DNA from 4 places in the Chenggangzhangella methanolivorans genome. Region 3 is predicted to be linked to each of the others. Evidence: predicted binding sites of a transcription regulator. Region 3 holds the regulator's gene; each other region holds the start of a gene.

The links. The regulator LexA, encoded in region 3, represses DNA repair genes until DNA is damaged. The targets are predictions, from matches to a motif close to TGTTCNNNNTGTGTTCNG.
Region 1: the regulator LexA is predicted to act here: its motif matches at 4,709-4,726, upstream of ACFOWB_RS07885 (ImuA family protein).
Region 2: the regulator LexA is predicted to act here: its motif matches at 4,215-4,232, upstream of ACFOWB_RS07855 (DNA-processing protein DprA).
Region 4: the regulator LexA is predicted to act here: its motif matches at 5,711-5,728, upstream of uvrA (excinuclease ABC subunit UvrA).

Annotation. Positions count from the first base shown of each region.
Region 1 is NZ_JBHRXS010000004.1:519,935-527,747, reverse strand. Features, by position in the region: gene ACFOWB_RS07915 (SDR family NAD(P)-dependent oxidoreductase) at 1-188, shown strand, start outside; gene ACFOWB_RS07910 (RidA family protein) at 254-637, opposite strand; gene ACFOWB_RS07905 (NADH:flavin oxidoreductase) at 670-1,767, opposite strand; gene ACFOWB_RS07900 (LysR family transcriptional regulator) at 1,910-2,797, shown strand; partial or broken gene ACFOWB_RS07895 (DUF763 domain-containing protein) at 2,880-4,141, opposite strand; gene ACFOWB_RS07890 (HNH endonuclease) at 4,236-4,586, opposite strand; gene ACFOWB_RS07885 (ImuA family protein) at 4,763-5,515, shown strand; gene ACFOWB_RS07880 (Y-family DNA polymerase) at 5,430-6,950, shown strand; gene ACFOWB_RS07875 (error-prone DNA polymerase) at 6,947-7,813, shown strand, end outside.
Region 2 is NZ_JBHRXS010000004.1:511,035-518,847, reverse strand. Features, by position in the region: gene ACFOWB_RS07875 (error-prone DNA polymerase) at 1-1,316, shown strand, start outside; gene ACFOWB_RS07870 (hypothetical protein) at 1,356-1,673, opposite strand; gene ACFOWB_RS07865 (SOS response-associated peptidase) at 1,807-2,544, shown strand; gene ACFOWB_RS07860 (hypothetical protein) at 2,575-3,246, opposite strand; gene ACFOWB_RS07855 (DNA-processing protein DprA) at 3,218-4,123, opposite strand; gene ACFOWB_RS07850 (hypothetical protein) at 4,456-4,650, opposite strand; gene ACFOWB_RS07845 (hypothetical protein) at 4,687-5,073, opposite strand; gene ACFOWB_RS07840 (DUF6527 family protein) at 5,175-5,549, opposite strand; gene ACFOWB_RS07835 (HesA/MoeB/ThiF family protein) at 5,562-6,812, opposite strand; gene ACFOWB_RS07830 (E2/UBC family protein) at 6,899-7,279, opposite strand; gene ACFOWB_RS07825 (multiubiquitin domain-containing protein) at 7,276-7,813, opposite strand, start outside.
Region 3 is NZ_JBHRXS010000006.1:226,793-234,605, reverse strand. Features, by position in the region: gene trpD (anthranilate phosphoribosyltransferase) at 1-460, shown strand, start outside; gene trpC (indole-3-glycerol phosphate synthase TrpC) at 457-1,251, shown strand; gene ACFOWB_RS12285 (DUF1003 domain-containing protein) at 1,281-1,838, shown strand; gene ACFOWB_RS12280 (hypothetical protein) at 1,929-2,273, shown strand; gene moaC (cyclic pyranopterin monophosphate synthase MoaC) at 2,276-2,773, shown strand; gene ACFOWB_RS12270 (molybdopterin molybdotransferase MoeA) at 2,770-3,987, shown strand; gene ACFOWB_RS12265 (hypothetical protein) at 4,017-4,400, opposite strand; gene lexA (transcriptional repressor LexA) at 4,700-5,401, shown strand; gene ACFOWB_RS12255 (ComEC/Rec2 family competence protein) at 5,588-7,813, opposite strand, start outside.
Region 4 is NZ_JBHRXS010000006.1:1,480,257-1,488,069, reverse strand. Features, by position in the region: gene ACFOWB_RS18545 (DUF3253 domain-containing protein) at 1-187, opposite strand, end outside; gene trmFO (methylenetetrahydrofolate--tRNA-(uracil(54)-C(5))-methyltransferase (FADH(2)-oxidizing) TrmFO) at 184-1,608, opposite strand; gene ACFOWB_RS18535 (DUF1127 domain-containing protein) at 2,011-2,178, opposite strand; gene uvrA (excinuclease ABC subunit UvrA) at 2,461-5,583, opposite strand; gene glyA (serine hydroxymethyltransferase) at 5,979-7,286, shown strand; gene nrdR (transcriptional regulator NrdR) at 7,501-7,813, shown strand, end outside.

The DNA.
Region 1 (7,813 bases), on a different contig from region 3:
CGCGAACCGACATGAACGCGTCTGTCCGCGAGAACGCTGATATCGTGAAGGCCATCGAGGGCGACACGGCGCTCCGTCGCTTCGGCGAGACGTCCGACATCGCCTCCGTCGTGGCCTTCCTCGTCTCCGACAACGGCCGCTGGGTCACCGGTCAGGTGGTCGAGGCCAGCGGCGGCTACAGGCTTTAAGACTGCTCAGGCAGCCAATGGCCAGCTTCTCGGAGGCTGCGCCGCCGGATGCTTGGCGGCATTGTTTACACGCGGACGGCCGCGATGGCTTCGATCTCGATCATCGCGGCCGGATCGTAGAGCGCCCGGACCTCGGCGATCGTGTCTGCCGGATAGGGCTCGGAAAAGAACTTTCGCCTGAGTTCGACGACCTCGGCGAACTGTCCCATGTCGGTGACGAAGATCGTCACCTTGATCACGTCCTTGAGGCTCGATCCGCCGGCCTCGAGCGCGCGTCGAAGGTTCGCGAAGGCCTGCTCGCCCTGCGCACGGAAGCCGCCCTCGACGATCTTTCCGTTGTCTCCGGCGCCGGCCTGGCCCGAGATAAAAAGCAGGTCGCCGAAGCGGATGCCCTGCGACAGCAGGTAGGGCGCGTAGTTATCGGTTTCGGTGATGACGCGTTCCAGCATGATCGTCTCCATGGGTTGAGGATTGAGCCGCCTTAGGCTGCGAGTTCCCGATCCTTGACGTCAGCAACGGGTCCAAGGATCGCAGGGTCGAAAGCGCCGAAGGCGCGCCCTTCGCGCGCCCGGTTCGGAAGGTCGGGGTTGGCGAGCGCGCCCTTGCCGAGCGAGACAAGGTCCGCGGCCTCGCCGATGACCTTCGCCGCCTGTGCGAGATCGCTCAGGCCGCCGTTCGCGATGATCGCGGCGTTCGGCGCGTAGCGTCTTGCGAGGGCAGCAAGGCTCGTGTCGCCGCCCTCGAACGCGGGGCGCCAGGCTTCGTGCTCGGTGACGTGGATGTAGTCGGCGCCCGCATCGCCAAGCGCGCCGAAGATCGCCTCGGCGTCAGCCTCGCCGCCCGCCCATTTGTGCGCGAAGTCGTTGACCTTACCCTGCGAGATCCGGACCCCGACCGGGACCGCGCCGCCGACGCGCTCCCGGACGACCCTGAAGACCGCAAGCGTCAGCTCCATCCGCCGCCGCGTGTCGCCGCCCCAGCGGTCAGTCCGCCGGTTGGTGTGATCGGTGAGGAACTGGTCGAGCAGATAGCCGTTCGCGCCGTGGATCTCGATCCCGTCGAAGCCCGCCGTTGTAACGGCCCGGGCCGCCGAGGCGGCGAAGCCTTCGACCGCGTCGGCGATCTGCTCTTCCGTGATCTCGGACGGCGCAGGGTAGCGACCCTGGCCGCGATAGAACGCCATCTGCTCGCCCATAGGCTGGATCGCAGACGGTCCGATGGTGGTCGGGCGGAAGCGGTTGCCCTGGCTCAGAGCGCCGGCATGCATGAGCTGCGCGACGAGCCGCGCCCCGTGGCGTCGGACAGCCTCGACCACGGGCGCCCAGGAGAGCGCCTGATCCTCGTCGGCGAGGCCCGGCTGATGCAGGTAGCCCTGCGCATGAGCCTGATCCGTGTAGAGCCCCTCCGTGATGACGAGGCCGAACCCGCCCTGCGCGAAGCGCTCGTAATAGCGGGCTATCCGCTCGGTCGCGAACCCGTCCGCCGTGGCGCTGACGCGCGTCATGGGGGCGACCGCGAACCGGTTGCGGAGGGTCATCTCCTTTATATCGAATTTCGTGAAGAGAGTGTCGTTGGACATTGTCCGCTCGTCCTGTCGTTCGGTTCGGCGCGCCTTTCAGAGAAGCTCGATACGCTTAAGTTCGTGCGGCAGAGATAGCCAAGGGTTGCGGCGCCCGGAAGCGCGGGTCGACGAGAATCAGTTTATCGTTCAGTGATAAGATATGGATCTTGGCGACGTCGCGTTGTTCTGCTCGATCGCATCGACCGGCAGCCTGTCGGGCGCTGGCCGTCAGGCAGGGCTGTCGCCAATGGCGGTCAGCCGGCGGCTTGCCGCGCTCGAAAAGGAACTCGGCGTCCGGCTGTTCCACCGCACCACCCGCTCGGTCGCGCTGACCGGCGACGGCGAGACGTTCCTGCCGCTTGCGCAGTCGATGCTGGAGGCGCGCGAGGCCGCGGCCTCGGCCTTCGCTGAACGGCGGGAGGCGGGCTTGAGCGGCGTCCTCAAGATCACGGCCCCGAACCTCATCGGCCGATCGATCGTGGTTCCGCTCGCCGTGTGGCTGATGGCGGAGAATCCGCTCCTCAAGGTCGACCTGACCCTGAGCGACGGCATCGTGGACATCGTCGCTGCCGGCATCGACGTCGCGATACGCGTTGCGACCCTGCAGGAATCCGGGCTGATCGCCATCAAGGTCGCGGACAATCCGCGGATACTGTGCGCTGCGCCCGGGCATGTCCGGGCCCACGGCGCGCCGCGTACGCTCGCCGAGCTCGACGACCATGTGTGCCTCACCCTTCACGCGATAGACGCATGGGTGTTCAGCCGAGCCGGAGAGCGGGTCGCGAAACGGGTCGCAGGGCGGTTGTCGGCGAGCAGCGTCGACGCGGTCCGGGCCGCCTGCCGCGCGGGAGCGGGCTTTGCGCTGCTGACCTTCTGGGACGTGGCCGAAGACTTGGCTAACGGAAGTCTCGTGGCTGTGCCGCTCGACGACGCGGAGACCGAACCGCTCGCGATATGGGCCGTACTTCCAACGCGCCGCCACGTGCCCGCTCGCGTCCGGCGCCTCATCGAGGAGATGAAGGTCCGGCTATCGAAGTCGCCGGGATGACCTCAACGAATATGGCGTACAGAATGTCGGCTTACAGGACGATCTTCGAAGTTTGTTGTTGGCGCATCTGAGCCCTACGGCCTCAAGCTGCGCCGACGATCTGCTCCTCGGGCGCGGGCTCCCAGCCGAACGTACTGCGACCACCATACTCATGCGACCGGCCGCGTTCCTCCCGAAGCACGTCGTCGATAGCGGGCCCGCTGACGACGGACTCGAGGCGTCGTGCTTCCCGATCGAGCCGCGTGAGCGCCTCCAGCCGCTCGTCATTGCCGAGCTTCGCTTTCGAGACTGTAGACTTCAAAACTCCGATGGTCTCGTCGTAGACGCGCGTAGGCACCGGGAACGGATGGCGGTCCTTGCCGCCGTGAGCGAAGGAGAACCGAGCGGGGTCGCTGAACCGACATGGCGCGCCATGGACGACCTCTGCCACCAAAGCGAGCGCCCGCACCGTTCGCGCCCCGACACCGGGCGTGGCGAGCACATCCGCAAAGTCCTCGGGGCCTCGTTCCGCCGCGGCGGCGATCGCCCCCTGGAGACGCCGTGCAATCACGTCGCTCGCACGGACCTCGTGATGCGCCGGCATAGACAGGTGCGGCAGCGTCATCTGGTCGGTGGGTATGGCCTCTTTTTCCGCGCGAGGTTCGAGCGCCAAGGCCTCGGTCGCGATTTTGTCGGGCGATGTGGTGCGAAGGAGATCGAGCTGCGCGTCCCGCGAAGCCGTGGCGCGGCGGTCCGCAAGGTTCAGGATCGAGCCGCCGGTCTCGCCGTCGATCGCCGCGTGCGAATCGTCGAGAAAGCTCGTAAGGCCCTCAGACAGCCAATGATACCGGCGCGCCTGCCGGAGATCGCCGTTCATGCCCCGCTGGATCACCGTCCAGCGACCATCGTCTGTCACAACGAAGCTGTGCAGGTAGAGATCGAAGCCGTCTTGAACGGCAGCGCTGTCGACCTTGACGATCAGCCGGCTGTTGGCTGCGAGCGCCGGAGCATCGATCCCGACCCGCGCCCCGACCGCGAGCAGCTCGCTTGGCGTCAGGCGCGACTGCTTTCCGCGGCCGCCGCAGACATGAATCCCGAGCTCGCCCGCAAGCGGCGTCAGACTCCGCTTCAGTGCGCCCACGACGCTGGTCGTCACCCCGGACGAATGCCAGTCCATTCCCATCACGGAGCCAAAGCTCTGGAACCAGAAGGCTGAGCGAGACGTTGCAGAAACTCGTCGCGACCGTAGTGGTGCACGATGGCTTCCGTGATGACCGCGCCGAGCTTGGTCATACGCTGGCCAAGCCAAGCCGGGACGTGCCCGCCATGCAAGGGAAGATCGGCGCTGCCGGCCCGTCGCGCCATCAGAACGGATCTCCACGGTCTCAAACAGCACTCTAGATCGCGACCGTCCTGGCCGCATCACGTCCGGCCGGGCGTCCACTGTGAGCGACGCCGCCTATCGCTTGTCCTTCGCCCTGCGCGTCGGCGCGTGGAAGTCGTCCGGCTTGGTCCGAACCCACGCGATGAAGGTCGCGACTTCAGGTTCAGCCCTCAACGCCTCGATGTCTGACAGACGCCGAGCAAGCTCCTTCTCTGAGAACAGCGCATGGATGACGTTGTGGCAGATCTGGTGAAGCAGGACGGTCGGCCCGAACGTGCCGCCGCGGGATTTTGGGACGAGGTGATGCTCCGACTGCCTGGCGGAGGAAGGAATCCGTCGCCCGCACAGCGCGCATCGCGGCAGCTCCTCGACGACGCGGTGCGCCTCCGCCTCGAGCGCCGCCTGGATCCGCTTCGCTCGGCTCATCGATCTGCGTAACTGGGTTGGCGGACAATTCGTCCCACGGCTCGTTCCCCTGAGTCTGATGGCGTGCCGGTCGCGGAACGCGGCAAGCCAAAGATAGCGTCTTGACTCTGACGTAGCCGAATTAGAACAGATAGCGAACATAATAGCGCGTCCGGTTCCGGAGGGAGACGAAAAGCGTGCGGCCGCAGCCCGCCATTGACTTGTTGCGCGCCCAGATTGAGCGGATCGAAGGCCGCTCGAAGCGCGCACGATCGGCGCTCCCGTTCGGGATCGCCGAGGTCGACTCGCGCCTTCCCGGAGGTGGTCTCGCTTTCGGAGCGCTGCATGAGGTCGCTGGCGGAGGCGACGGCGCGATCGATGGCGCGGCGGCCGCCCTGTTCAGCGCGGGCGTCGCCGCTCGCACCAAGGGAAAGGTCCTGTGGTGCGTCACGCGTCCCGACCTGTTCGCGCCGGCGATCGCTCAAGCCGGGCTCATCGCCGACCGGGTGATTTATGTCGAGGCCGGCGACGACAAGACCGTGCTTGCCTGCATGGAGGAAGGCCTGCGCCATGGCGGCCTCGGCGCGGTGATCGGCGAACTCGCTCGCCTTGCGATGACGGCCTCCCGCCGACTCCAGCTTGCAGCCGAAGGGACAGGCTCGATCGGCATCGCGCTTCGTCGATGGCGACGACAGGCGGAGGCGATGGATTTCGGGCAGCCGACGGCGGCGACGACCCGATGGCGGATCTCGGTGATTCCGTCAGCTCCGCTACCAGTGCCGGGCGTCGGAAGACACCGATGGCTCGTCGAACTGATCCGGGCGCGGGCGGGCGAAAGCGCTGATTTCGAACTGGAGGCGTGCGATGGCACGGGTCGTCTCGCTCTTCCTTCCGACCTGGTCCACCGACAGGTTCCGGCGCAGGGCTGGCGACGCAGCGCCGCCGGCTGAGACGCCGTTCGTCCTCGTTGGGCGCGAAGGCAACAGGCGAGCCGTCGTGGCCTTGGACGCGGCCGCGTATGCCGCAGGCCTTCGGATCGGGATGGCGGCGACCAAGGCCCAGGTCCTAGTGAAGGACCTCATCCTTTACGACGCCAACCCGGCAGAAGACGCCGAGGCGCTTGAACGGCTGGCGGTCTGGGCGCTGCGGTTTTCTCCGATCGTCGCGCCCGATCCGCCAAACGGGCTCGTCATTGAGGCGACCGGCGCTGATCATCTTCACGGCGGCGAGGCCACGATGCTGTACTGCCTGGTCGGCAGGCTCGCGATGTCGGGCGTCGCAGCTCGCGCTGCCGTCGCCGACACCTGGGGCGCGGCCCACGCGCTTGCCCGGTACGTCGCCCGAGCCTCCACCGTCGCCTCCCCGGGGCATGGCCCGACTGTCCTCGCCGACCTCCCGCTCGAATCCCTGCGGATTCAGGGTCCGACCGCGGCCGCGCTGCGGACGCTTGGATTCGACCGGGTCGGCGACCTTCTGGCGCAGCCCCGGGCGCCGCTGACTTTGCGCTTCGGCCCAGAGCTCGGCCGCCGGATCGATCAAGCCCTCGGGGACCTGGCCGAACCGATCGAACCGGTCCGACCGCCGGATCTGATTGAGGTGAGCCGCGCATTCGCCGAACCGATCGGTGCTGCTGAGACGATCGCGCGCTACATCGAGAAGCTTGTGGTCCAGCTCTGCGAGCGACTGGAGGAGCGCGGCCTCGGCGCGCGCCGGCTCGATCTCATCTGCCGCCGCGTCGACAACGACATGCAGGCGGTCCAGGTTGGCATGGCGATGCCCGTCCGTGACGTGAAGCGGCTGACGCGGCTGCTCTGCGACAAGATCGAGACCATCGCGCCAGGATTTGGCATCGAGATGATGACGCTCGCCGCGACCGTCGCCGAGCCCTTCGGACACAAGCAGGCCGTCAGCTCGCTGATCGAGGAGACCGTCGCGGACGTCTCCGACTTGGTCGACACGCTGATGAACCGGGTCGGCGAGCGGGCGATCTACCGGTTCGCACCCGTGGCGAGCGACGTGCCCGAACGCTCGGTGTGCCGCGTGCCCGCGATGTCGGCGGACACTGGCGCGGGCTGGCCGGGCCACTGGCCGCGGCCGTCGCGGCTACTGCCTCGACCCGAACCGGTCGAGACGGTCGCGCTGCTCCCCGATCATCCGCCGGTCAGCTTCACCTGGCGCGGCATCCGCCGGCGGGTGCGGCGCGCCGACGGCCCGGAGCGGGTGTTCGGCGAGTGGTGGACGCGGGACGCCGAACTGGTCGCGGTCCGGGACTACTTCCGGATCGAGGATGACGCAGGTGAGCGCTACTGGCTCTACCGGGCTGGCGACGGCGAGGATTCTTCCACTGGATCACACCGCTGGTTCGTGCACGGCGTGTTTGGATGACCGGCCACCGCTACGCTGAACTCCAGGTCACCTCGCACTTCTCGTTCCTGCGTGGCGCGTCGTCCTGTGAGGAGCTGTTCTCGCAAGCCTCGGTCTGTGGAATCGAGGCGCTCGCGGTCGTCGACCGCAATTCGCTCGCGGGGATCGTCCGCTCCCACGAGGCCGCCAAGGTCACGGGCGTGCGCGCCGTCGTGGGCTGCCGCCTGGATCTCGCCGACGGCATGTCGGTGCTGGTCTATCCGACCGACCGGGCGGCTTACTCGCGGCTCTGCCGACTGCTGTCGCTTGGCAAGCGCCGCGGCGGCAAGGCGAAGTGCCATCTCGAGTGGCTTGATCTCGTCGCTTACGGCGAAGGCCTGCTCGCCGTGCTCGTCCCCGACGTGGCCGACGAGGAGTGCGGACTGCGGCTGCGTCGCCTTCGAGACGCGTTCGGCGACCGGGCCTACATGGCGCTGACGCTGCGCCGCCGGCCCAACGACCAGCTTCGGCTTCACGAGCTCTCGAACCTTGCGACGCGAATGCGCGTAGCGACGGTCGTGACCAACGACGTCCTGTTCCACGAGCCCTCGCGAAGGATGCTGCAGGATGTCGTCACCTGCGTCCGCCACAACGTCACGATCGACGCGCTGGGCGAGCGCCGAGAACGCCATGCCGATCGGTATGTGAAGCCGCCGGAGGAAATGCATCGGCTGTTCAGGCGCTACCCGGAGGCGGTCGCGCGCTCGCTGCAGATCGTCGACCGCTGCCGCTTCAGCCTGGACGAGCTTGCCTATCAGTACCCGGAGGAGCGCGACGACCCGACGCTCACCCCGCAGGAGACCTTGGCCAAGCTGACCTGGGAGGGCGCCGCCGAGCGCTATCCG
Region 2 (7,813 bases), on a different contig from region 3:
CCATGCGGGTCGCGATCGAGTGCGCAGGGTTCACGCCCGGGGAAGCGGACATGCTCCGCAAGTCGATGGCGACCTTCAAGTTCACCGGCGGCGTCTCGAAGTTCAGGGAGAAGCTTGTCGCCGGCATGGTGGCGAACGGCTACGAGCAGGAGTTCGCCGGGCGCACCTTCAAGCAGCTCGAGGGCTTCGGCTCATACGGCTTCCCGGAGAGCCACGCGGCGTCGTTCGCGCTGATCGCCTATGCCTCCGCCTGGCTGAAGTGCTGGCACCCGGACGTGTTCTGCGCCGCGCTCCTGAACAGCCAGCCGATGGGGTTCTATGCGCCGGCCCAGATCGTGCGGGACGCCAGGGACCATGGCGTTGAGATCCGCCCCGTCTGCGCCAATGCCTCGCGCTGGGACTGCACGCTCGAGGCGACGGACGATGAGACCCGCTTCGCCGTCAGGCTGGGCCTGCGGATGACCAAGGGCCTGTCGAACGCTCATGCCGCCGCGATCGTCGCGGCGCGCGGCGCTCGTCCTTTTGCCTCGATGGACGATCTCTGGCGTCGCGCGGGTGTCCCCGTGGCCGCCCTGACCCAGATCGCAGAGGCGGACGCGTTCCGGCCAGCCTTCGGGCTTGCGCGGCGAGAGGCGCTCTGGTCGATTCGGGGCCTGCGCGATGAGCCGTTACCGCTGTTCGCTGCGGCGTCGGCGCGTGAGTACGAGATTGTTCCGGAGGTGTCCGAGCCCGCCGTCGCGCTGCGGCCGATGACGGCTGGCGGCGAGGTCGTTGAGGACTACCGCCATGTCAGCCTGTCGCTCCGCACCCATCCGGTCGCGTTTCTGCGAGAAGATCTGAAGCGGCGCCGAATGGTGACCTGCCTCGAGGCCATGGAGGCGCGAGACCGGCGCTGGGTCGAGATCGCGGGCGTGGTGCTGGTCCGACAGCGCCCGGGCAGCGCCAAAGGCGTCATGTTCATCACGCTCGAGGACGAGAGCGGGGTCGCGAACCTCGTGGTCTGGCCGAACGTGTTCGAGAAGAACCGCCGCACGATCCTTTCGGCTGGCATGATCGCGGTCTATGGCCGGGTTCAGCGTGAGGGCGAGGTCGTCCATCTGGTCGCGCAGCGCCTTACGAACCTGTCGGCGGAGCTCGCGAGCGTCGGGGAACGCGATGGCGAGTTTCCGCTGCCGCACGGACGCGGCGACGAGGTGCATCACGGTTCGACGCCGGGCCCTCGTGGGTCCCCGCCGAAGGGGCTCAAGACGCGCGACATCTACATTCGCGATCTTCACCTCGACACGATCAAAGTGAAGACGCGGGACTTCCGATGAGAAGCGTTCCGGCGCGGTTTCGAATGCAGCCCGGGACCGTCATTCAAGACCCGCGCGCCGCCGCATGGCTTTCCAGTTGGACCGGATCTCTTCCAGTCGACCTGCAGGGGCGGCGCAGGGCTGCGCAGCGGCGCTGAGCGCTTGGTCGACCATCAGCTTATGGCTGGTTTCGTCACTGAGGCCCATCGCGTCCGCCATCGCGGTCGCGACTTGCGCCGCAACATCGGGCCTTTCGATGTCGCAGGCCACGGCCTGTCCCGCGACATAGCCAAGCTGCCGCAGCAGCTGAACGTCGTCCGTTGGCTCAGCAGTAACAGGTTGCGACAGCAGGAGCACGAATGTCAGCGTCGCTCTCATAGACCAGTTCCTGCTTGATCCCGCGCGATGCGACGATGATCGCGATGACGGTTTCTAGGCTAGCGCTGTGAGGCAGGCCGCGGTCCAATGCGGTCTAGCGCGCAAGGACCGGCCCTGACACCGAGATGTCCAGATGTGTAACCTCTACTCGTTGACAAAGGGTCAGACTGCGATCCGTGAGCTGACGCGCGCAATGGTCGACCGCACCGGCAACCTGCCGGCCATGACGGGAATCTTCCCGGATTATGAAGCGCCGATCGTGCGCAACGGCGCAGGCGGTCGCGAGCTCGTGCTCGCTCGGTGGGGCATGCCGTCATCTCGAAAGGCGTTGTTCGACGCCGCCTCCAAGCGCGCCGACAAGCTGCGCGCCAAGGGTAAGGACGTCGACTTCGACCAGCTGCTGAAGATGGAGCCCGACGCGGGAACGACCAACATCCGCAATGTCGTGAGCAAGCACTGGACGCGCTGGCTGTCGGTCGAGAACCGCTGCGTGGTCCCGATGACATCGTTCTCGGAATACGAGCGCGGCGTGGACGGCAAATTCTCGCCGACGTGGTTTGCGTTGGCTGAAGATCGACCGCTCTGCGTCTTCGCTGGCCTGTGGACGTCTTGGTCGTCGGTCCGTAAGGCGACCAGGGGCTGGGAGCCGGAGGTCGACGTCTATGGCTTCCTGACGACTGAGCCGAACGCGGTCGTCGCTCCGATCCATCCGAAAGCCATGCCGGTCATCCTCACAACAGCCGAGGAGATCGACATCTGGATGGAGGCGCCTTGGGATGAGGCGCGCGCGTTACAGCGCCCGCTTCCGGACGATGCGCTCACTGTCGTGGCGCGAGGCGCCAAGCGAGACGGTGATGTCGAAGGCCCCTGAGCGAAGCCCGTGGCGCGGGTTTCGTCTGCTTCATGGAAGCTGGACGTCTCCGAAGAGGCTTTCGAAGTCGACCTTCGGCAGGACGCGCCGCGCGACGAACATGCCGACGACGGACACCTCGCCGAAATAGGCATGGATCATGTCCTTGCAGACTGTGAAGCTGCAGCCGGTCGTAAGCACGTCGTCGACGAGCAATACGCGACCCACGTCCTTTGCGCAGAGGCCCTTATCAATCTCGAGGCTTGCCTTAAGCTCTTCGGTATCCCGGCGCGCTCCCGAAACGTGACGCGCTTCTCGATCGGCGGTCGAAAGCAGCATTTCACGAACGTCGCAGCGGGGGTCGATACGTTTCACGACCTGAAGCATGCGATCGTCATGATCCGGAGATGACTTCGGCCGGGAAGGCGGGATCGGCACGATCGTGATGCTGTCGAGCGCGTCGTCCTGAAGGCTTAATCGGATTGCGCGCGCAGCGCGCTCTATCGCACGCATCTTGTGCGGCCATTGAGCCGTCCCGCGTACCGAGGGCGGCTTCTTCAGATTTCGAATGAGCTGATTGGTTTCGCTATAACTGAACGACTCGTTCGACGTATAATCGCCGAAGAAATAGCAGACGTCGTCCGGTCGAAGCAGATAATGATCCGGCCGCTCGAGATCTCCAATGCGGCGGGCTCTACCCGACCAGCTCGTGTCGGATGTCATCGTAGCTCCGGACGCGCACGGCTCCCTCACGCTCGAACTTCGCGGGCCAAGTCAGATCCGCCCGCTCGAAGCAGCTGTTGAGGATGAACAGTTTCCGGCCTTGCTTCAACGCCTCGCGGGCCTGGATCAGAGTGCCTGAGGTCTCGCCGGCCTCGACGATTATCGTCGCCTCGCTGATCGCGGACATCGTCTTGTTCCGCTCCGGAAAAAAGAAGCGGTTCACCTTCGGATTCTGGGCCTCGTAGCGCTCGAGCGGCACCTGGCTGATCACAAGGTGGTTCTTTGCGATCTGGCTTTGCAGATCCCGGTTCGCCTTTGGATAAACATGCCCAAGAGGCGTCCCGATGACGGCGATGGTCGATCCGCCTGCCGCGATCGTGGCCTGATGCGCCGCGGTGTCGATGCCTTCCGCCAGCCCGGAGACGACGGTGAAGTCGTCCGCGACAAGCTTTTTGGCGAGCTGCCGGGCGCGCGCGATCCCGTCTTCGCTCGGTTTACGCGTGCCGACCACGGCGACGGAGCGCGAATGCACCAGATCCCAGTTGCCTTGAAAATAGAGCAACTCGATTGGATAGGTGGCGTCGCGGAGCTTGTTGGGATAGTCGGCCTCGCCAAAGACGCGCACGTCGAAGCGGCTTCCGATCAGCGCTCGGAGCCTATCGACGACCCGAGCCGCATAAGCCCGCGCTTCACTTTCGGGGACGAGGTCCGATGGCCTTACGCCGTCTCCACTGGAGAACCGTTCCGCCAGTGACTTGAAGCTCGCGCGATCGCCCGCCCAGAGCGCCTCATAGGCGCCGAGCTCCAAGGCTGCGTCGATCGGCGCGACGAACGGCCATTCCTGTTGCTGGCGAAGCGTGAACGAAGATTGCGTCATTTCGGGTCCTGCGACCGCGCAGCTAGCGCGGACGGGCTCAAAGGCGTCAACGAACATCAATGTCTGCCCGAATCATCAACAAACCTTACACCGGAACATATAAAGAACAAACTATAAATATATAAGAATTATCAAGGATTTAATGGGCGTTGTCGCTTTGCTGGATCGGCGTCGGACCTTTTGTGGAGGCGCCGCCCGTTGACTGAAGCGCGACGTCGCAGTGGGTCGGGTTTGCGGCGATGATGGGGCTCGCGACGCCATGCGGTTTGTGCTCGGCTTGGTCGCATGGCGTCATTTCCCGCACCGGCCGGCCGGCCCCGATCAGTCGTCCGCTATGGCGCGGGACTGAAGTGCTGGCGGAGCAGGTCGCGGTCGCTGGCTGAAAGCCGGTAGCCACTGAGATGGACTGTGCCGGTCGCCGGGACGCCCCAAAGCTCGCCCGTCTTCGCCAGAGCGACGCCCTTGCGGCCGCGGAGCGCCACGTCGCCTTTGGTGAGAAGATCGAAGTTGCCCGATCCAATGATCACGATGCGCTTTGGCCTGAGAGCATGGACGATGGCCTCCTATCGCTCGGCGGAGAACGTCTCGAGCTTGAGGCGTAGTGGCGTCGGCAGCTTCATCCATGCCTTGACGCTTGGGGCGCGGAAAAAGATGGCGTTGAGGCCTGTGCTGCGCGCCGTTCTCTCTGGGCCGAACACAGAGCGGATCTGCCTCGTCAAGGGCCAGGGCTTGACGGCGTAGTCGCTTTCCTGCGGCCAACTCTCGTGGTGTTGAACATCTTCGATCTTTTTGCCGCCGGGCTGATAGCCCAGGAACAGAAGCGGCGCGCCGATCATGGGCGGCCCGTACAATATCCGGAAGCCAAGCGCGGCGTCGGCGAGCTCATCCTTCACCGAGGCGTAGAATGAGCGCGTTTCGTCATAGATATTCTGGCAAAGCGTATCGATCATGGGCCGAAAGTGGCGTGCTCCGCGCGTTTCTGGAAGCGCTGGTCGAGTGAGCGGTCCCCAGCCTGGTTCGCCGGGAGCGTCTCCGCAGCGCGTCGCGCCGATCAAGGCAACATGATCGCCATGTTGTCTTTGAGCACGAAATGAGCGCGGCAGCCTGAGGTGAGATCCACCGATGGGTGAAGGCTGACGCGCCCGCCCGAGACTTTGACCCCCCAGCACGGCGCGATTGAAGGGGATGTGTTGACCCGTCGGATTTCGCCACAACCGCATGGACAGCGGAACGCGACCGATTTCAGACCCTTGGCGCCCTCGACGAGCGCGATCGCGTCCCGTTTTTCGACGGCGATCGTCGCGGCGGCTTGGGTGTCGACGGTCTCGACATTGCGGAACGGACGTATGTAGCGGGGCGCGGCTGGCGGCGGCGCCGGGGCGGGCCGCCAAAGCCATGACCAAAGGCGCTTGATCGTGGAGAACATGGGTCGCTCCTTTCAGCGCCGCCGCCAGACCATCGGTTGCCGATCGCCTGCGGCGAACGCGCCAAGCCCGCGCGAACACACAACGCAGCTCTCGTCCGGCTCGCCGCCAAAGCTGCGGATGACACCCTCGCGTCCGTTGTAATTCAGTCCTCGGGATCGCATGGGCAGGCCGGCCACGGCCGCCATGAGCATTGTCATCGCGGATGATGCGACAACGCCATTCAGCGCGATCACGGCCGGCTGAGGCGTATCCGGCACATTGTAAGGATCAGCCGCTCGCTCCTGGGCGCTTTCGAAATCTCTTCGAACGGCGGCGGGATCGAGAACGCCGCCGCACTGCAGGCAGGGCAGTCCCGGCGCGAGCATTTGCACGCGGCCTGCGATCGCCTGGACCTGGCCGTCGACGGCGTCGACCTGCACGCCGAGATCGATCGCCGGGACCAGATGCTGGTACGCGATCTGGTTCACGACGGCCCTACTGCCGTGACTGTCGGTGCAGCACATGACGAAGTCGGCGCGCAGCAGAAGTTTCCCGCCTTCCGCGTCGAGTACGTTGAGCGGGAAAGGCTCCACGATGGTCCGCCCCCCCGTGATGCGCCTGACCATCTCAGCCGCAACATCGACCTTGAGATCGCCGACGGATCCCGGCGACGCGCCGACCACGCGATTGCGGTTGGTGTCCTCGATCCTCTCGTCGTCGATCAGAATGAGACGTCCGATTCCAAGGTGCGCGGCCTGCTCGATGACCAGAGAGCCTGTGCCGCCGGCGCCGACGACGGCGAGCGTCAGCGCGCGCAGGGACCGTTGACCGGCCTCGCCGAGGGCGCGGACGTTGCGGTCGTCGATCGCATCGATGGTCGCCCTGTCGAGCGCAGGCCCGGAGCGCCTGACCGAGCGGCCTACTTCGACGATCTCGGGAATGACGATGGTGGCGCCGTCGCGCAAGCGCGCCCGAGCGGCGTGGCCGTGCTCGCTCAGGATCAGCGAGCCGTGCGGGCCGTGAGGCGCGCGCGAGAACAGCGCAGGCATGACAACAGCCTCGCCGGCGTCATCGACCTTCGAAAATTCAACGACCCGCGCGCCGGGATGCGTGTGCGCGAAGATGAGCCCGAGGCCTTCGTCGCGCGCCCGCTTCAGCAACGGCACGTGAAAAGCCGGGGCGAGCTCGAGCCGCACCGGAGACTGGACGATGTAGGCCTCGGGCGGCGCCACTTCGACGTCGTTGACCAGCAGCCCCTCCGCCCCCGAAGGCGCGACCGTCATGATCGCCGCCGCCTCGAGCGGGGCGTAGGCGAGCAGCGCCGCCTTGAGCGCCGCAAGCGAGCCGTCGGGGAACACGATGCGCCGGATCATTGGGCCTGCCTCAAGCGCTCTCGGATGACGTTGACGTAGGTCAGGAGGTCGTCCCGGTTCGGGAGCCACCGCGCGACGTGCCAGGAAAACCAGAGCAGCGGCGAGCCGAGCTGGGGGTTGTCGACCGACGTGTTCGTCGGCTGCGTCCCGGCGGCGAGCCGCAGTCCGCGGTCGGCGAAGAAGCAGTCTGGCGCGGCTTGCGGATAGTTCGCCGCCGCGACGAACCAGACGCCCGTCGCGGCCATGTTCCAACCGCCCGGCGGCTCCGTCGGCACGCCTGGGACGTGCACGACGAAGCCGGCGTCTCTTTCGCTCCAGCTGGCGCCCGGAAAGGCGGTCTGGAGCCGGCTGAAATGCGCGCCGAAGACCTTGCTCATCCGAAGGTCGCCCGGGGCTGGCCATAGAACCGCAGGCCGTCGCGGATCTTGACGGTGGAGCCGAGGTCGATCGGCTTGTCGTCGCCCGGACGTTCTTCGAACAGCAGGTAGTCCGCGGGGACGCCGCCGAGGGCGGCGATCTGGGCCCCCGTCATCTCGTCATCGGCCACGTCGTAGGGGACGTCGCCGATATAGATGCGATGGGTCTTGGGGCGGCGCTCGCTCCGGAAACGTTCGAAGCCTGCGGCGCCAAGATCGACAGTGTCGGTGGTCTCGATCCGGAGGTCGGGCTGGTCGCGGCGCTCGAGGACGAGCGAGCGCTTCGCCGGGTCGATCCGGGTTACGCCATAGAGCACGGTCCCCGGGACAGTCGCCTTGGGCCACACGAAGTCGATACCGTCGCACTCGAAGCGATGGAGGTCGGCCGACTCGATCACCCAGAACTCGTCACCGTCGTCGACCTTGCGCTCGGCGTCCTCGGCGAGGTCGGCGAGGCCGCCGCTGTCGCCTCGGTAGAGCACCGCGAACTCGTCC
Region 3 (7,813 bases):
GCGGCAGATGGTGGGCGTGTTCGCCGCCAAATGGGTCGAGCCGATCGCCGAAGCGCTCTCCACGCTCGGCTCGGAGGCCGCCTGGGTGGTGCACGGCTCCGACGGGCTCGACGAGATCACGACCTCGGGCGAGACCTCGGTCGCCCAGCTGAAGGACGGCCGCGTCACGACCTTTTCGATCTCGCCCGAGGACGCTGGGCTCCCCCATCATCCGGCCGAAGCGCTGAAGGGCGGCGACGCCGCGCAAAACGCCGCCGCGCTGCGCCGTGTTTTGGATGGCCAGTCAGGGGCTTATCGCGACATTTCGATCCTCAACGCCTCCGCCGCGCTGATCGTGGCGGGCCGCGCCAAGAGTTTCTTGGAGGGCGCGGAGCTCGCCGCCGCCTCGATCGACAGCGGCGCCGCCGCCTCGCGCCTCGACGCCCTGATCCGCGTCTCGAACCCGGAGACGGCCGAATGACCGCAGACGTGCTGGAGCGCATCGGCGCCTACAAGCTCAAGGAGATCGAGGCCGCGAAAGCCGCCCGCCCCCTCGCCGAGGTGAGGCGCGCGGCGGAGGCCGCCTCCCCGCCGCGCGGCTTCGTCAAGGCGATCCGCGCCGCCCATGCGGACGGGCGCACCGCGCTCATCGCCGAGATCAAGAAAGCAAGCCCGTCCAAGGGCTTGATCCGCGCCGACTTCGACCCGCCGGCGCTCGCGCGCGCCTATGCGGCCGGCGGCGCCGCCTGCCTTTCGGTGCTGACCGACGGCCCCTCGTTCCAGGGCGCGCCCGAGTTCCTGGGCCAAGCCCGCGACGCCGTCCCGCTGCCCGCCATCCGCAAGGATTTCCTCTACGATCCCTACCAGGTGGCCGAGAGCCGGGCGCTCGGCGCCGACTGCATCCTCGTCATCATGGCGGCCGTGACCGACGCGCAGGCCCGCGACCTCGTCGCCGCCGCCGGCGACTTCGGCATGGACGTGCTGGTCGAGGTCCATGACGGCCAAGAGCTCGACCGGGCGCTGCCGCTCGGCACGGCCCTCGTGGGCGTCAACAACCGCAACCTGCGCACCTTCGACGTGCGCCTCGAAACGACCGAGGAGCTCTCGGCCCGCGTTCCGGCCGACCGGATCCTCGTCGGCGAGAGCGGGATCTTCACCTCCGCGGACGCCGCGCGCCTGGCCGCCGTCGGCTGCCGCACGCTGCTCGTCGGCGAGAGCCTCATGCGCCAGCCCGACGTCGCCGCCGCGACCCGGTCGCTGCTCGCGGCCTGAAGGCTTCCGCCGGACAAGGAGGTCTTGCCATGACGAACGAGACCTCGCCAGAGCTGGACCAGGCCTCGCACCGCGTCTTCGGCCGCGCGCTCAACGCCCTCGACGACGCCGAGAAGCGCGTCCTCAAGCTCGCCCGCGGCCGCAAGCTCATCGCGCGGCCTCCCTCGCCCGACGACGACGCCGACAGCTTCGGAGACCGGCTCGCCGACGGCGTGGCGCAGTTCGGCGGATCCTGGACCTTCATCGTCATCTTCGGCGTCATTCTGGCGATCTGGGCGGTCGCCAACGTCTGGCTGCTGACGCGTCCGTTCGACGCCTACCCCTTCATTTTCCTCAACCTGATGCTGTCGATGCTGGCCGCGATCCAGGCGCCCATCATCATGATGAGCCAGAACCGCCAGTCGGCGAAGGACCGGCGGCAGGCCGAACTCGATTACGAGGTGAACCTGAAGGCCGAGATCGAGATCATGGCGCTGCACGACAAGCTCGACGCGCTGAGGAACGACCATCTCGTCGCGCTGGTCGCCAAGCAGGAGGAGCAGATCGCCCTGCTCACGCGCCTGCTCGAGCAGCGCCCGTTGCGTTGAGGCGCGCGACCCGCCATCACTCGCCGCTCCGAACGAAAACCGCCGCGCCAAGCGCCGCCGCCCGCGCCACGCCAGCCAGCGACCACGACCATGACGCCGGAAGACCCGCCCCCGCCGCCGCTCGACGCCACGTTCCGCAACGGCACGATCACGGCGTTCGGCGTCACGGTTTCCTTTTCTCTCGGCTTCCTGTCGCAATGGGCGTCGAGCCCGGGCGTCTGGCACAGCTACGACACGCCGCCCGCCCTCATGATCTTCGTCGGCGTCGCGCTGCAGATCCGCGCGCTGGCGCTCCTGCTGCCGATCGAGGGGCTCCGAAAGAAGATCTACGACAAGGCGACCAAGATCTATCTCGTCGGGCTGATCCTGACGGGCCTCGGCGTCTGCGCGGCGGTCTCGTTCGACGCCCTCGCCCCCCTGTTCTCGGGAGCCTGACGATGACCGACGTTTCCCCGCGTCTCACCCATCTGTCCGCCTCCGGCGAGGCCAACATGGTGGACGTCGGCGGCAAGCCCGCCACGACCCGCGAGGCGACGGCGGAGGGCCGCGTCGTCATGGCGCCCGAGACCCTGCGTCTCGTCGTCGAGGGCGAGGCCAAGAAGGGCGACGTGCTCGGCGTCGCCCGCATCGCCGGCATCATGGCGGCCAAGCGGACCCACGAGCTCATTCCGCTCTGCCATCCGCTGGCGCTCTCCAAGGTCTCGGTGGAGCTGACGCCCGACGACAGTCTGCCGGGCGTGCGCGTCTCCGCGACCGCCCGCGTCTCCGGCCCGACCGGCGTCGAGATGGAGGCGCTGACGGCGGTGACCGTCGCGTGCCTCACCGTCTACGACATGACCAAGGCGGTCGATCGCGGCATGCGGATCGAGGGCGTGCGGCTGCTGTCGAAGTCCGGCGGCCGCTCCGGCGACTTCCACGCCGGGGAGCCGGCGTGAGCGGCCTGCTTCCCGTCCCCGAGGCGCGCGCGCGCATCCTCGCGGGCCTCGCGCCGCTGCCGGCCGAGCGCGTCGTGCTCGCCGAGGCGCTTGGGCGCACGCTCGCCGCTCCGCTCCATGCGCTCCGCGACCAGCCGCCCTGCGACTGTTCGGCGATGGACGGCTACGCGGTCCGCGCCGCGGACGCAGCCGGGGGCGCGCGGCTGCGCGTCGTCGGCGAGTCGGCGGCCGGAAAGAGCTTCGGCGGCTTGATCGGTCCCGGCGAGGCGGCGCGCATCTTCACCGGCGCGCCCGTGCCGCAGGGCGCCGACGCGATCCTCATCCAGGAGGACGCCGACCGCGACGGCGACGTGATCACCGCGCGAGAGGCGGCCCAAGCCGGGCGCCACATCCGGCGGGCGGGGCTCGACTTCTCGAAGGGCGAGGCGCTGCTCGAGGCCGGCCGGCGCCTCGGCGCGCGCGACCTCGCGCTCGCGGCGGCGCTCGGCCATCCCGCGGTGGAGGCCGCGCGACGCCCGCGCGTCGCGATCCTCGCCACCGGCGACGAGCTCGTCGCGCCGGGCGACCCTGTCGGCCCGGACCAGATCGTCGCCTCGAACGCCTTCGCGATCTCAGCGATCGTGACCGCCGAGGGCGGCGTTCCGCTCGACCTCGGCATCGCGCCCGACCGGCCGCAGGCGATCCGCGCCGCGATCGCCCGCGCCTTCGCCGAAGAGGCCGACATTCTCGTCACGCTCGGCGGCGCCTCGGTCGGCGACCACGACCTCGTCCAGCCCGCGCTCGAGGCCGAGGGCGTGACGCTCGACTTCTGGAAGATCGCGATGCGGCCAGGCAAGCCCATGATGGCGGGCCGCCGCGGCGCGACGCTCGCGCTCGGCCTGCCGGGCAACCCGGTCTCGTCGATCGTCTGTTCGCTGCTGTTCCTCGCGCCCGCGCTCAGGCGGCTGTCGGGGCGCGCGGACCTCGATCCGGCTTTGCTGCCCGCCAGGCTCGGCCGCGACATGCCCGAGAACGACCAGCGCGAGGACTATATGCGCGCCGCGCTCGAAATCGGGCTTGACGGCGTTCCCGTCGCGACCGCGTTTCCGCGGCAGGATTCGTCGATGCTGCGCCGACTCTCGGACGCCGAATGCCTGCTGGTCCGCCCCGCGCACGCCCCGGCCGCGAAGGCCGGCGACGCATGCCGGATCCTCGCGCTGCCGCATCCTTACTAAGGCTCGCCGCAAGCGGCCGACCGAAGCGTCTACTTCCCGACGGGCGTCAAGACTTCCTTGCCGAGCTTCTGAGTGGACGTCTCTGCGAATTTGCCGATCAGTTTGCCCGATCCATCCGGCTCATAGATGCTGAACCCGACATAGCCGCCGCCGGACTTGGGAGCAAATCCGCAACTCAAGCGATCTTCCTCGGCAAAGCACATCGAAAGCTCTATGAAATCCCCGTACTTTGACTCAGATCGATAGATACTACCATCGACCTTGACGATCGTGACGTTCGCCTTAACGACGTCGCCGTTCGGCAGCGTGATCTTGCTCTTGTATTTTCCAGAATAGTCACGCGCGGCCGCCTCGCCCGCCATGGACCAAGACGCCGCAACACCGCACGCTACCGCGAAGGCCAGTCGACGCATCGTCGTCTCCTGATGTCGGTTGCTTAGAGATCGCGACGCGCGACCGCACTCCGACAAGTTTAGACGCCGGCAACCGTGGCGGGCATCCGCAAGACTACCTATCGCCGCGGGCGCCCGGCTTGTCGGAGATCGGTCCTACGCCCTCTCTGGTCGTGCTGCGCGGCGAGGCGCATCGGCGGCGCGTCGCTCGTTCGTCTGTCCGACACGCGGACGGAAACGGGATGTTAACGCTTGCGGAACATGTCTAGAACAGTTACGGTCGTGTTCATGATTTGTTTTGGCCTCGCGCGGAGCCGTCGATGCTGACCCGCAAGCAATATGATCTCCTGCGCTTCATTCACGAGCGGCTGAAGGAGACCGGCGTTCCCCCCTCGTTCGAGGAGATGAAGGATGCGCTGGGGCTTCAGTCGAAGTCCGGCATCCACCGTCTCATCATGGCGCTGGAGGAGCGCGGCTTCATCCGCCGCCTGCCGAACCGGGCCAGGGCTCTCGAGGTGGTGAAGCTGCCGGAAGCCGCCGCTCCCGCCGTCACGCGGCCGACCGGCCGGTTCTCTCCGAACGTCATCGAGGGCAGCCTCGGCCGCCGTCCGCAGCCAGCGAACGAGGATGAGGATCCCCGCTCGGTCTCCGTCCCCGTCATGGGGCGCATCGCCGCCGGCGTGCCGATCGAGGCGATCCAGTCGCGCAGCCACACGATCTCGGTGTCGCCCGACATGTTGGGCGGCGGCGAGCATTTCGCGCTCGAAGTGCGCGGCGACTCGATGATCGAGGCCGGGATCCTCGACGGCGACCTGGTGCTGATCAAGAAGCAGACCACCGCCGACACCGGCGACATCGTCGTCGCGCTGGTCGACGACGAAGAGGCGACGCTGAAGCGTCTAAGGAAGCGCGGCGCCTCGATCGCTCTCGAGGCCGCCAACCCGGCCTACGAGACCCGCATCTTCGGCCCCGACCGCGTCGCGATCCAGGGCCGGCTCGTGGGGCTGATCCGCCGGTATTGAAGGCTTCGCCTTTCGACGCGACGGCGTCTCTCCTTATCCCGCTGTGGGAGAAGGTAGGCGACGCGAAGCGCTGGCCGCTTGAGGGGCGCGGGCGGCGCCTTTTTGTAAAGTTCGGAGGCTCCCCCTAACCCTCTCCCGCAAGGGAAGGGGGACGGATATGTCGGCGGCATCGAGCGGCCGCAGACGCTAGGGCTCTTCGCCGTCGCCTGTCATATCGTCCGGTTCCGTGGGATCGACGATCTTGTGATCCTGCGGCGGTCCGGCCGCCTTCGGCTGCGTGGCGAAGCTCAGCCGCAGCGCCTCCGCCGGCGGCGGATCGCGAAGCATAGGGCCCGTCCACGGACGCCGTCCGGCCGGATCGCGCGCCGCCTTGGCCGAGAACGCCACGCCTTGCCGCGTCAGCTCCAGCGCGCCGGTCGCGGCGAGCGTCCGCCGGTCGACGACCGCCGCGGTTTCGCTGCAGGCCTTCGGCGCGACGAGCGGCGTGACGACGAGCGTCGCAATCCGGCACTCCTCGGCGAAGGCCCGCGCGTCGGTCACGAGCGCGACCTCTCCACCGCCGGAAAGCGGCGCGACGCAGCCTTGCGAGTCGCAGCGCCCGCCGTCGGGACTCGGGCCCCCCGGCGCCTCGCCGTCAGCCCCGCGCCAGACCCTCGCCGAGAAGCTCGACGCCCGGCCTCCGAGGATCGCCAGGCGCCCGTCGGGCCCGCGCGCGGCGATCTGCCGTCCGGAGGCGTCGATCACGACGTCGGGCCGCGCCGGAAACGCCGCCAGCGCGAGCGCGAGGCCGATCGCGGGCGCGCCGAGATAGCGCAGCGCCGTTCGCCACAGGCAGAGCCAGGCGATCCCGACCGCGAACAGGATGAGCGCCGTTTCCCCGAAGGCGAACACGAAGCGTTCGGAGCCAGGCCACGAGGCGACGGTCTCGGCGATCGCCAATACGCCGCGCAGGCCAAAGCCCATGGCCTGCCACCAAGGTCCGTCGAGCCCGAGCGGCGCGAAGGCGAGGCCGCCGACGACGCTCGGCATCACGATGATCCCGAGCAGCGGGGTGGCGAGCGCGTTGCCGACCAGCGAATAGGGGGTGGTGCGGTGGAAGTGATAGGCGGCGAAGGGCGCGGTCGCGAGACCCGCGACGATCGTCGTCATCACGGCGACGGCCGCGGCGGCGGCGAACCAGCGCAGCGCCTTGCCCGCAAGGGTTTCGGGCGGCGGCGGCTTCGCCTTGCCCTTGCGCGCCTCGAACCAGGCGAGGAGGCCCGCGACCGCCGCGAACGACATCTGGAAGCTCGGCCCGAGCAGCGCGTCGGGCGTCAGCGCCATCACGGCGAGGCCCGCGAGCGCGAAGTTTCGCAGCGACAGCGCCGGGCGGCCGACCAGCACCGCGACGAACGCCACCGCGATCATGACGTAGGAGCGCTGCGTCGCGACCTCCGCGCCCGAGAGCGCCAGGTAAAAGGTCGCCCCGGCGAGCGCGAGCGCCGCTGCGACGCCCTTCACCGGCCATCGCAGCGCAAGGCCCGGAATGAGCGCCAGCGCCGCGCGCACGAGAGCGAACAGCGTCCCGGCGATCAGCGCCATGTGAAGACCGGAGATCGACAGGATGTGGCTGAGGCCCGCGGCGCGCAGCGCGTCCTCGGTCGGCTGCGGGATCGGCCCCTGAACGCCGGTGACGAGCGCGGCCGCCACCGTTCCTTCAGGACCGCCCACTGCGGCGGTGATGCGCTTCGTCAGCCGTTCGCGCAATCGTTGAAGGGCCGCGTCCCAGCCTTGCGTTTCGGCAGGGCCCCAGGCCTTCACGTTCTTCGGCGCGAAGGCGCTCGCGCCGATCCCGTTGAAGAAGGCGACGCGCGCGAAGTCGTAGCCGCCGGGCCGCACCGGCCCCTCGGGCGGCCGCCAGAAAGCTTCGAGCGAGACGCGGTCTCCGGCCGTGAAGGCGGGCTCGGGCCCAAGCGTGAAGCGCACGCGGCGCGGCAGGTCCTCGTCCTCGAGCGGGCCGAAGCGTTCGACCTCGAGCGTCACCCGCCGCCTGGCGTTCTCGCGCGGCTCGATCAGCGCGACGCGGCCGACGACTTCCGCGGACATCGGGCGCGCCAGAACCGGCGCGTCGGCGCGGATCGTCGCGAGCTTTCCGGCCAAAAACCCCGCCGCTACGGCCGCAAGCCCGACAGCCAGGCCAAGGATAAGGAAGCGCTTTCGCGCCGCGACCACAAGGCCGGCGGAGATCCCGAAAGCGAGCGCCGCGGCCCAGAGCTCCGGCTCATGCGCGGCGGCGAAATAGACCGCGCAGCCGACGCCGAAAGCGACCGGCAGCCAGAGCGCGGGACGGCCGGCTTCCGCCTCCTCGGCGAGGCGGTCGAGCAGCCAGCCCTGCGCGGCGCGCCAAAGGCCCGGCAGCGCGCCGGCGCGCGT
Region 4 (7,813 bases), 1.3 Mb from region 3:
AGATCGAGACGCTTCCGCGCCGCGCGAGCCGCACGGCCGCGGCTTTCACGCCGGGAAGCCGGGCCTGCCAGTCGTCTTCGCCGCGCTGCCCTGCGGCCGCCTTTGCGGCCTCGGTCGGGCAGATGGTCTTGCCTTCGCCCCGCTCCTTGGCGAGCCGCAGCACGAGGTCCTCGATGGTCTCGCTCATGCGGCGGCTTCCGCGGGGGCGGGGGTCTGCCCGAGCCATGCGGCGAGGTCGGCGCGGGCGCGGTCGGTCAGCATCCGCTTCTTGGCCTGCGCCTTCATCGCGCCGCGCACGCGCGCGCCGTCGGGCGCGCGGATCGGCCCGTCGACCGGCGGAAACAGGCCGAAATTGACGTTCATCGGCTGGTAGCTCTTCGGGCCTTCGCCCTCGACGGTCAGATGGCCGCCCGTGATGTGGTTCAGCACCGCGCCGAGCGCCGTGGTGGCGGGCGGCGGGGCCATGCGCGCGCCGAGCCGCTCGGCGGCCGCGAACCGCCCCGCCAGCAGCCCGACGGCCGCGCTCTCCACATAGCCCTCGCAGCCGGTGATCTGGCCGGCGAAACGCAGCCGCGGCTGCGCCTTCAGCCGAAGCGCGCCGTCGAGCAGCTTGGGGCCGTTCAGATAGGTGTTGCGATGGAGGCCTCCGAGGCGGGCGAACTCGGCCGTCGCCAGTCCCGGGATGGTGCGGAACAGGCGGACCTGCTCGGCGTGGCGAAGCTTGGTCTGGAAGCCCACCATGTTGAACAGCGTGCCGAGCGCGTTGTCCTGCCGGAGCTGGACGACCGCATAGGGCTTCACGTCCGGCTGGTGCGCGTTGGTGAGGCCCATGGGCTTCATCGGCCCGTAGCGCAGCGTCTCGGGCCCGCGCTCGGCCATCACCTCGACGGGCAGGCAGCCGTCGAAATAGGGGGTGTTGGCCTCCCACTGCTTGAACGAGACCTTATCGCCCGCCACGAGGCCCGCCACGAAGGCCTCGTACTGCTCGCGCGTCATCGGGCAGTTGACGTAATCCGCGCCCGTGCCGCCCGGCCCGACCTTGTCGTAGCGCGACTGCCTCCAGGCAATTCCAAAATCGATCGAGTCGGCATGGACGATCGGCGCGATCGCGTCGAAGAAAGCGAGCTCGCCTTCGCCCGTAAGCTCCTGCACGGCGGTCGCGAGAGCCGGCGAGGTGAGGGGGCCGGTGGCGACGATCACGCTGTCCCAATCCGCGGGCGGCAGCCCCGCGACCTCGCCGCGCTCGATCGCGACGAGCGGGTGGGCTTCGAGCGCCGCGGTGACCGCCTGCGAAAAGGCCTCGCGGTCGACCGCGAGCGCGCCGCCGGCCGGCACCTGATTCCGGTCGGCCGAACCCATGATCAGCGAGCCCAGGCTCCGCATCTCCTGATGCAGCAGGCCGACCGCGTTCTGCTCAGCGTCGTCGGAGCGGAAGGAGTTCGAGCACACGAGCTCGGCGAGGCCGTCGCTCTGGTGCGCGTCGGTGCCGCGGTCGGGGCGCATCTCGTGGAGGACGACGGGAACGCCGGCTTCGGCGATCTGCCATGCGGCTTCCGAGCCGGCGAGGCCGCCGCCGACGATATGGATGGGATCAGGGCGCGCTGTCATGGGCGCATAGGTAACGGCGCGCGCCGTCGCCGCAACAAAAAAGCCCCGGCGTGGCCGGGGCTTTTCGTTTGGTCCGAGGCGTGCGCCTCTCAGAAGTACCGCGAGCGCGACGCGAAGGCGGCGCGGTCAGGGTTCCAGGCGCGGACGCGCCGGACGAGGTAGATCACCAGTTTGACGACGGGCAGCATGACGGAAGGTCCAATGACTTCAGGAGGATCAGGGCGCGGCCGTCCCGAGGCCGCGCAACTGAAGTCAGGCTACGCCTAAAGTTGTAGATCGACCATCGGGTCGGCCGCCATGCTGCATTGCACACATCGCATGCCGGGGCGCCAAGCCGCTGCCGCCAGAAACAAAAAAGCCCCGGCGGGGCCGGGGCTTTTCAGATCAGCCGGAGGCCGCGCGTCACGCGGCGGCCTGGATCGCCGCGCGGCGGGCGACGGCGTCGATTTCGAGCCAGGTCACGCCGATGTCGGCGCGCGAGCGAACGTCGAGGTCAGCGAGAGCGTTGTAGGTTTCGCGGTAAACCTTCCACGCGCGGTAGCGCTTGAGGAGGAAAGCCCAGAACAACATTTTCTTGCGTCCAGTTCAGCCGGCGGCTTTTTGGCCGGCGCCCCATGCGCCGGAGGTTTCGGAGCCGCCGTGTTTCGATAGAGGCAATATAGGCGCGCCGACCGGATTCCGGTCGGGCTGTTTCGGGAGTGCTGCTTTGCGCGGCAGGCATGGCGGAGGTAACCGCCACTTCATATTTAGACCGCCGTCTGCGTTCTCTGAAAAAAGAACGGAAATGGCCGCCCGGCGGCCTGATTTATCTGCCTATCAAATAGGCGTGCCGCGCTTTCAGGCTGCGCAGACCTATTCCGCGGCGTCTTTCATCGGGGCCTTGAGCGGGCGGCGCTCCAGCACTTCCTGAAGGAAATGGCCGGTGTGGCTGCCCTTCGCGGCGGCCACCTGCTCGGGCGTTCCGGCGGCGACGATCCGGCCGCCGCCGTCGCCGCCCTCGGGGCCGAGATCCACGATCCAGTCCGCGGTCTTGATCACCTCGAGGTTGTGCTCGATCACCGCGACCGTGTTGCCCTGGTCGACGAGCTCGTGCAGCACCTCGAGCAGTTTCGCCACGTCATGGAAGTGCAGGCCCGTGGTGGGCTCGTCGAGAATGTAGAGCGTGCGTCCGGTGGCGCGCTTCGACAGCTCCTTCGACAGCTTCACGCGCTGCGCCTCGCCGCCCGACAGCGTGGTGGCCTGCTGGCCGACCTTGACGTATCCGAGCCCGACGCGCGCCAGCGTCTCCATCTTCTCGCGGATCGACGGCACCGCCTTGAAGAACGTCACCGCCTCCTCGACCGTCATGTCGAGCACGTCGGCGATCGACTTGCCGCGATAGAGCACCTCGAGCGTCTCGCGGTCGTAGCGCTTGCCCTTGCAGACGTCGCAGGTGACGTAGACGTCGGGCAGGAAGTGCATCTCGATCTTGATGACGCCGTCGCCCTGGCAGGCCTCGCAGCGGCCGCCCTTCACGTTGAACGAGAAGCGCCCCGGCATGTAGCCGCGCGCCTTGGCCTCGGGCAGGCCGGCGAACCACTCCCGAATCGGCGTGAAGGCGCCGATATAGGTCGCCGGGTTCGAGCGGGGCGTCCGTCCGATCGGCGACTGGTCGATGTCGATGACCTTGTCGAGATGCTCGAAGCCCTCGATGCGCTCGTGGACGCCGGGGTTTTCGTTGGCGCCGTTGAGCTTTCGGGCCGCGGCCTTGAACAGCGTGTCGATCAGCAGCGTGGACTTGCCGCCGCCCGAGACGCCGGTGACGCAGGTGAACACGCCGAGCGGGATCTCGGCGGTCACGTCCTTGAGGTTGTTGGACTTCGCGCCGATGACCTTGAGGGTCTTCTTGGCGTTCGGCTTCCGACGGGTGGCGCGCGGCTGCACCATCATCTCGCCGGTGAGATACTTGCCCGTCAGGCTGTCAGGGTTCGCCATGACCTCCGCGGGCGTGCCGTGCGCCACGATCTCGCCGCCATGGACGCCGGCCGCGGGGCCGACGTCGACCACATAGTCGGCGAGTCGGATCGCGTCCTCGTCATGCTCGACGACGATGACCGTGTTGCCGAGGTCGCGCAGGCGCTCGAGCGTCGTCAGCAGGCGGGCGTTGTCGCGCTGGTGCAGGCCGATCGACGGCTCGTCGAGCACATAGAGCACGCCCGTGAGGCCCGATCCGATCTGGGACGCGAGCCGGATGCGCTGGCTCTCGCCGCCCGAAAGCGAGCCGGAGCCGCGCGAGAGCGTGAGATAGTCGAGCCCGACGTCGACGAGGAACTTCAGGCGATCGCGGATCTCCTTGAGGATCCGGAACGCGATTTCGTTCTGCTTGGCCGTGAGGCGGTTGGGCAGGTCCTCGAACCAGCCATGCGCGGCCTTCACCGAGAGCGCCGAGGCGCGGCCGATGTGGCTGTCCGCCACCCGCACCGCCAACGCCTCGGGCTTCAGGCGAAAGCCCTCGCAGGCCAGGCACGCGACGTCCGACATGTAGCGGCCGATCTCCTCGCGCGCCCACTCGCTGTCGGTCTCCTTCCAGCGGCGCTCGAGGTTCACCACCACGCCCTCGAAGGTCTTGACCGTCTCGTAGGAGCGCAGGCCGTCGTCATAGACGAAGCGGACCTTGTCGTCGCCCGAGCCATAGAGAATGACGTTCTTCGCCTTCTCCGGAAGGTCCGCCCAGGGCTTCGTCAGCGAGAAGCCGTAGTGCTTGGCGAGCGCTTCGAGGGTCTGGAGATAATAGGGCGAGGTCGAGCGCGCCCAGGGCGCGATGGCGCCCTTGCGCAGCGTCAGCCCGCCGTCGGGAACCACGAGATTGGCGTCGACGCTCATCTCGGTGCCGAGGCCGTCGCAGGCCGGGCAGGCGCCGAAGGGATTGTTGAACGAGAACAGGCGCGGCTCGATCTCGGGAATCGTGAAGCCGGACACCGGGCAGGCGAATTTCTGGCTGAACGTCATCCGCCGCGGCTGGCCGTGCTCGTCCACGCCATCGGCGAACTCCGCGATCGCGATGCCGTCGGCGAGACCGAGCGCCTGCTCGAGGCTGTCGGCGAGGCGGCTGTTGATGTCGCCGCGGATGACCACGCGGTCCACCACCACGTCGATGTCGTGCTTCAGCTTCTTGTCGAGCGCGGGCGCGTCGGCGATCTCGTAGAAGGTCCCGTCGACCTTCAGGCGCTGAAAGCCTTTCTTCTGGAACTCGGCGATCTCCTTGCGGTACTCGCCCTTGCGGCCGCGCACCACGGGCGCGAGCAGATAGAGCCGCGAGCCCTCGGGCAGCGCCTTGAGGCGATCGACCATCTGGCTGACGGTCTGGCTTTCGATCGGCAGGCCGGTTGCCGGCGAATACGGGATGCCGACGCGCGCCCAGAGCAGGCGCATGTAGTCGTGGATCTCGGTGACGGTGCCGACCGTCGAGCGCGGGTTCTTGGACGTCGTCTTCTGCTCGATCGAGATGGCGGGCGACAGGCCGTCGATCTGGTCGACGTCCGGCTTCTGCATCATCTCGAGGAACTGGCGGGCGTAGGCCGAGAGGCTCTCGACATAGCGGCGCTGGCCTTCGGCGTAGATCGTGTCGAAGGCGAGCGAGGATTTTCCCGAGCCCGACAGGCCGGTGAACACGACGAGCCGGTCACGCGGGATGTCGAGGTCGACGTTCTTGAGATTGTGCTCGCGCGCGCCGCGGATCGAGATCATGCGCTGGTCGCGCGGGGCCGCAGGCGCGCGCCCGGCGGCCTTGTCGAAGGCGGCTTCGAGCGCGGCGGCCGACGACTTGCCGGCGCTTGCGCGCTTGGGCGGCGTCTTCGTCTCGCTTGGCGCAGCCTTGCTCTTGTTGGGAGGCGAGGGCGCGTCGGTCTTCGGCGCCGTTTTCTTTGCGCTCGAAGGCGAAGGCGCGCCGCTCTTCGGCGCGCGTGGCCCTGGGGTCCGCGATGCGGTCTTGCTCATGGTTCAGTCTTTCCCACCGGCGGTCGGGTGGCCGTTCGGCGTCAGGTCGTGCGGCGCCGCGCTCCGGTCAAGGCGCGCCCGTCGAAACGCCGAGGTCAAGCCGCGTATCGCCGCACGCGTGTCGAGTCGGAACGTAACAGGAACGATCGGCTGGGTCGAGCTGTTCAGAAGAACTGATGGCATCTGGCATACAAATGCGGCTGCCTTAATACAAAGTCGAATGCGACCAAGCTACGCCTTCCGCCGCACTGTGCGGTCGAGTCATTTCCGCCTATCGTGCGGCTTCAAGTTCAAGGCGCTTAAGCCGCATTCGTCGGCGAGGGACGCCGGCGCGGGTTGAGAGGCCCGCGTTCAGCCGGCGGCGACCGGCGGGACAACCATCAGGGAGATCGTCCATGTCCATGAGCGACGTTCAGGCGCAGGCCGCCGAAAGCCGCTTCTTCCAGGCCGGGGTCGCCGAGAGCGATCCGGAGCTCTACGACGCCATCAAGTCCGAGCTCGGCCGCCAGCGCGACGAGATCGAGCTGATCGCTTCGGAGAACATCGTCTCGCGCGCCGTGCTCGAGGCGCAGGGCTCGGTGCTGACCAACAAGTACGCGGAAGGCTATCCGGGCCGCCGCTACTATGGCGGCTGCCAGTTCGTCGACGTCGCCGAACAGCTCGCGATCGACCGCGCCAAGAAGCTCTTCAACTGCGAGTTCGCCAACGTGCAGCCCCATTCAGGCGCGCAGGCCAACACCGCGGTGTTCCTCGCGCTCATGCAGCCGGGCGACACCTTCCTCGGCCTCGACCTTGCGGCCGGCGGCCACCTCACCCACGGCGCCAAGGCGGCGCTCTCGGGCAAGTGGTTCAACGCGGTCAACTACAACGTCCGCAAGGAAGACCAGCGGATCGACATGGAGGAGGTCGAGCGCCTCGCCAAGGAGCACAAGCCGAAGGTGATCATCACCGGCGGCTCGGCCTATCCGCGCCAGATCGACTTCGCGGCGTTCCGCAAGATCGCCGACGAGGTGGGCGCGTTCTTCATGGTCGACATGGCGCATTTCGCGGGCCTCGTCGCCGGCGGCGCGCATCCGAACCCGCTCGACCACGCGCATGTCGCCACCACGACGACGCACAAGACGCTGCGCGGCCCGCGCGGCGGCATGATCCTCACCAATGACGAGGCGCTCGCCAAGAAGTTCAACTCGGCGGTGTTCCCCGGCATCCAGGGCGGCCCGCTGATGCACGTCATCGCGGCGAAGGCGGTCGCCTTCGGCGAGGCGCTGCGCCCGGACTACAAGGTCTACATCAAGAACGTGATCGCCAACGCCAAGGCGCTCGCCGAGAACCTCAAGGGCCACGGCTTCGACATCGTCTCGGGCGGCACCGACACGCATTTGATGCTTGTCGACCTGCGCCCGAAGAAGCTGACCGGCAAGGTCTCGGAGATCGCGCTCGGCCGCGCCCACATCACCTGCAACAAGAACGGCATCCCGTTCGACCCCGAGAAGCCGATGGTGACCTCGGGCATCCGCCTCGGGACGCCGGCCGGCACCACCCGCGGCTTCGGCGTGAGCGAGTTCCAGCAGGTCGGCGACATGATCGCCCAGGTGCTGGACGTGCTCTCGCAGAAGGGCGCGGACGAGGATTCGGAAGTCGAGGCGAAGGTCCGCAAGGAAGTCTCCGAGCTCGTCTCGCGCTTCCCGCTCTACGCGGACTGATCTCTCCCAAGGCTTCGGCCTATCGACGGCGGCGGCCCGTCTTCTCCGGAAGGCGGGCCGCTTCCTGTTCGGGCGGCGAGCGTCGGGCTCGTCATGCCCGGCGAAGCCGGGTATCCACGACTTGGGTCGTCGCAGGTCGTCCCGAAAAAGTCGTGGATGCCCGAGACAAGCTCGGGCAGGACGGCGGCGAACGTCGCCTTGGAGCTCCCCTCGCATGAAGTGTCCGCACTGCGGCGCGCCTGACAGCCAGGTCAAGGACTCCCGGCCCGCCGAGGATGGGGCCGTGATCCGCCGCCGCCGCGTCTGCGGGGCCTGCGGCCAGCGCTTCACGACCTTCGAGCGCATCCAGCTGCGCGAGCTGAACGTGGTGAAACGCTCCGGCCGCCGCGTTCCGTTCGACCGCGACAAGCTGCACCGTTCGATCGCGGTCGCGCTGCGCAAGCGCCCCGTGGAGCCCGAGCGGATCGAGACGCTGGTCTCGGACATCGTCCGGCAGCTCGAGAGCACAGGCGAGCCCGACGTGCCGG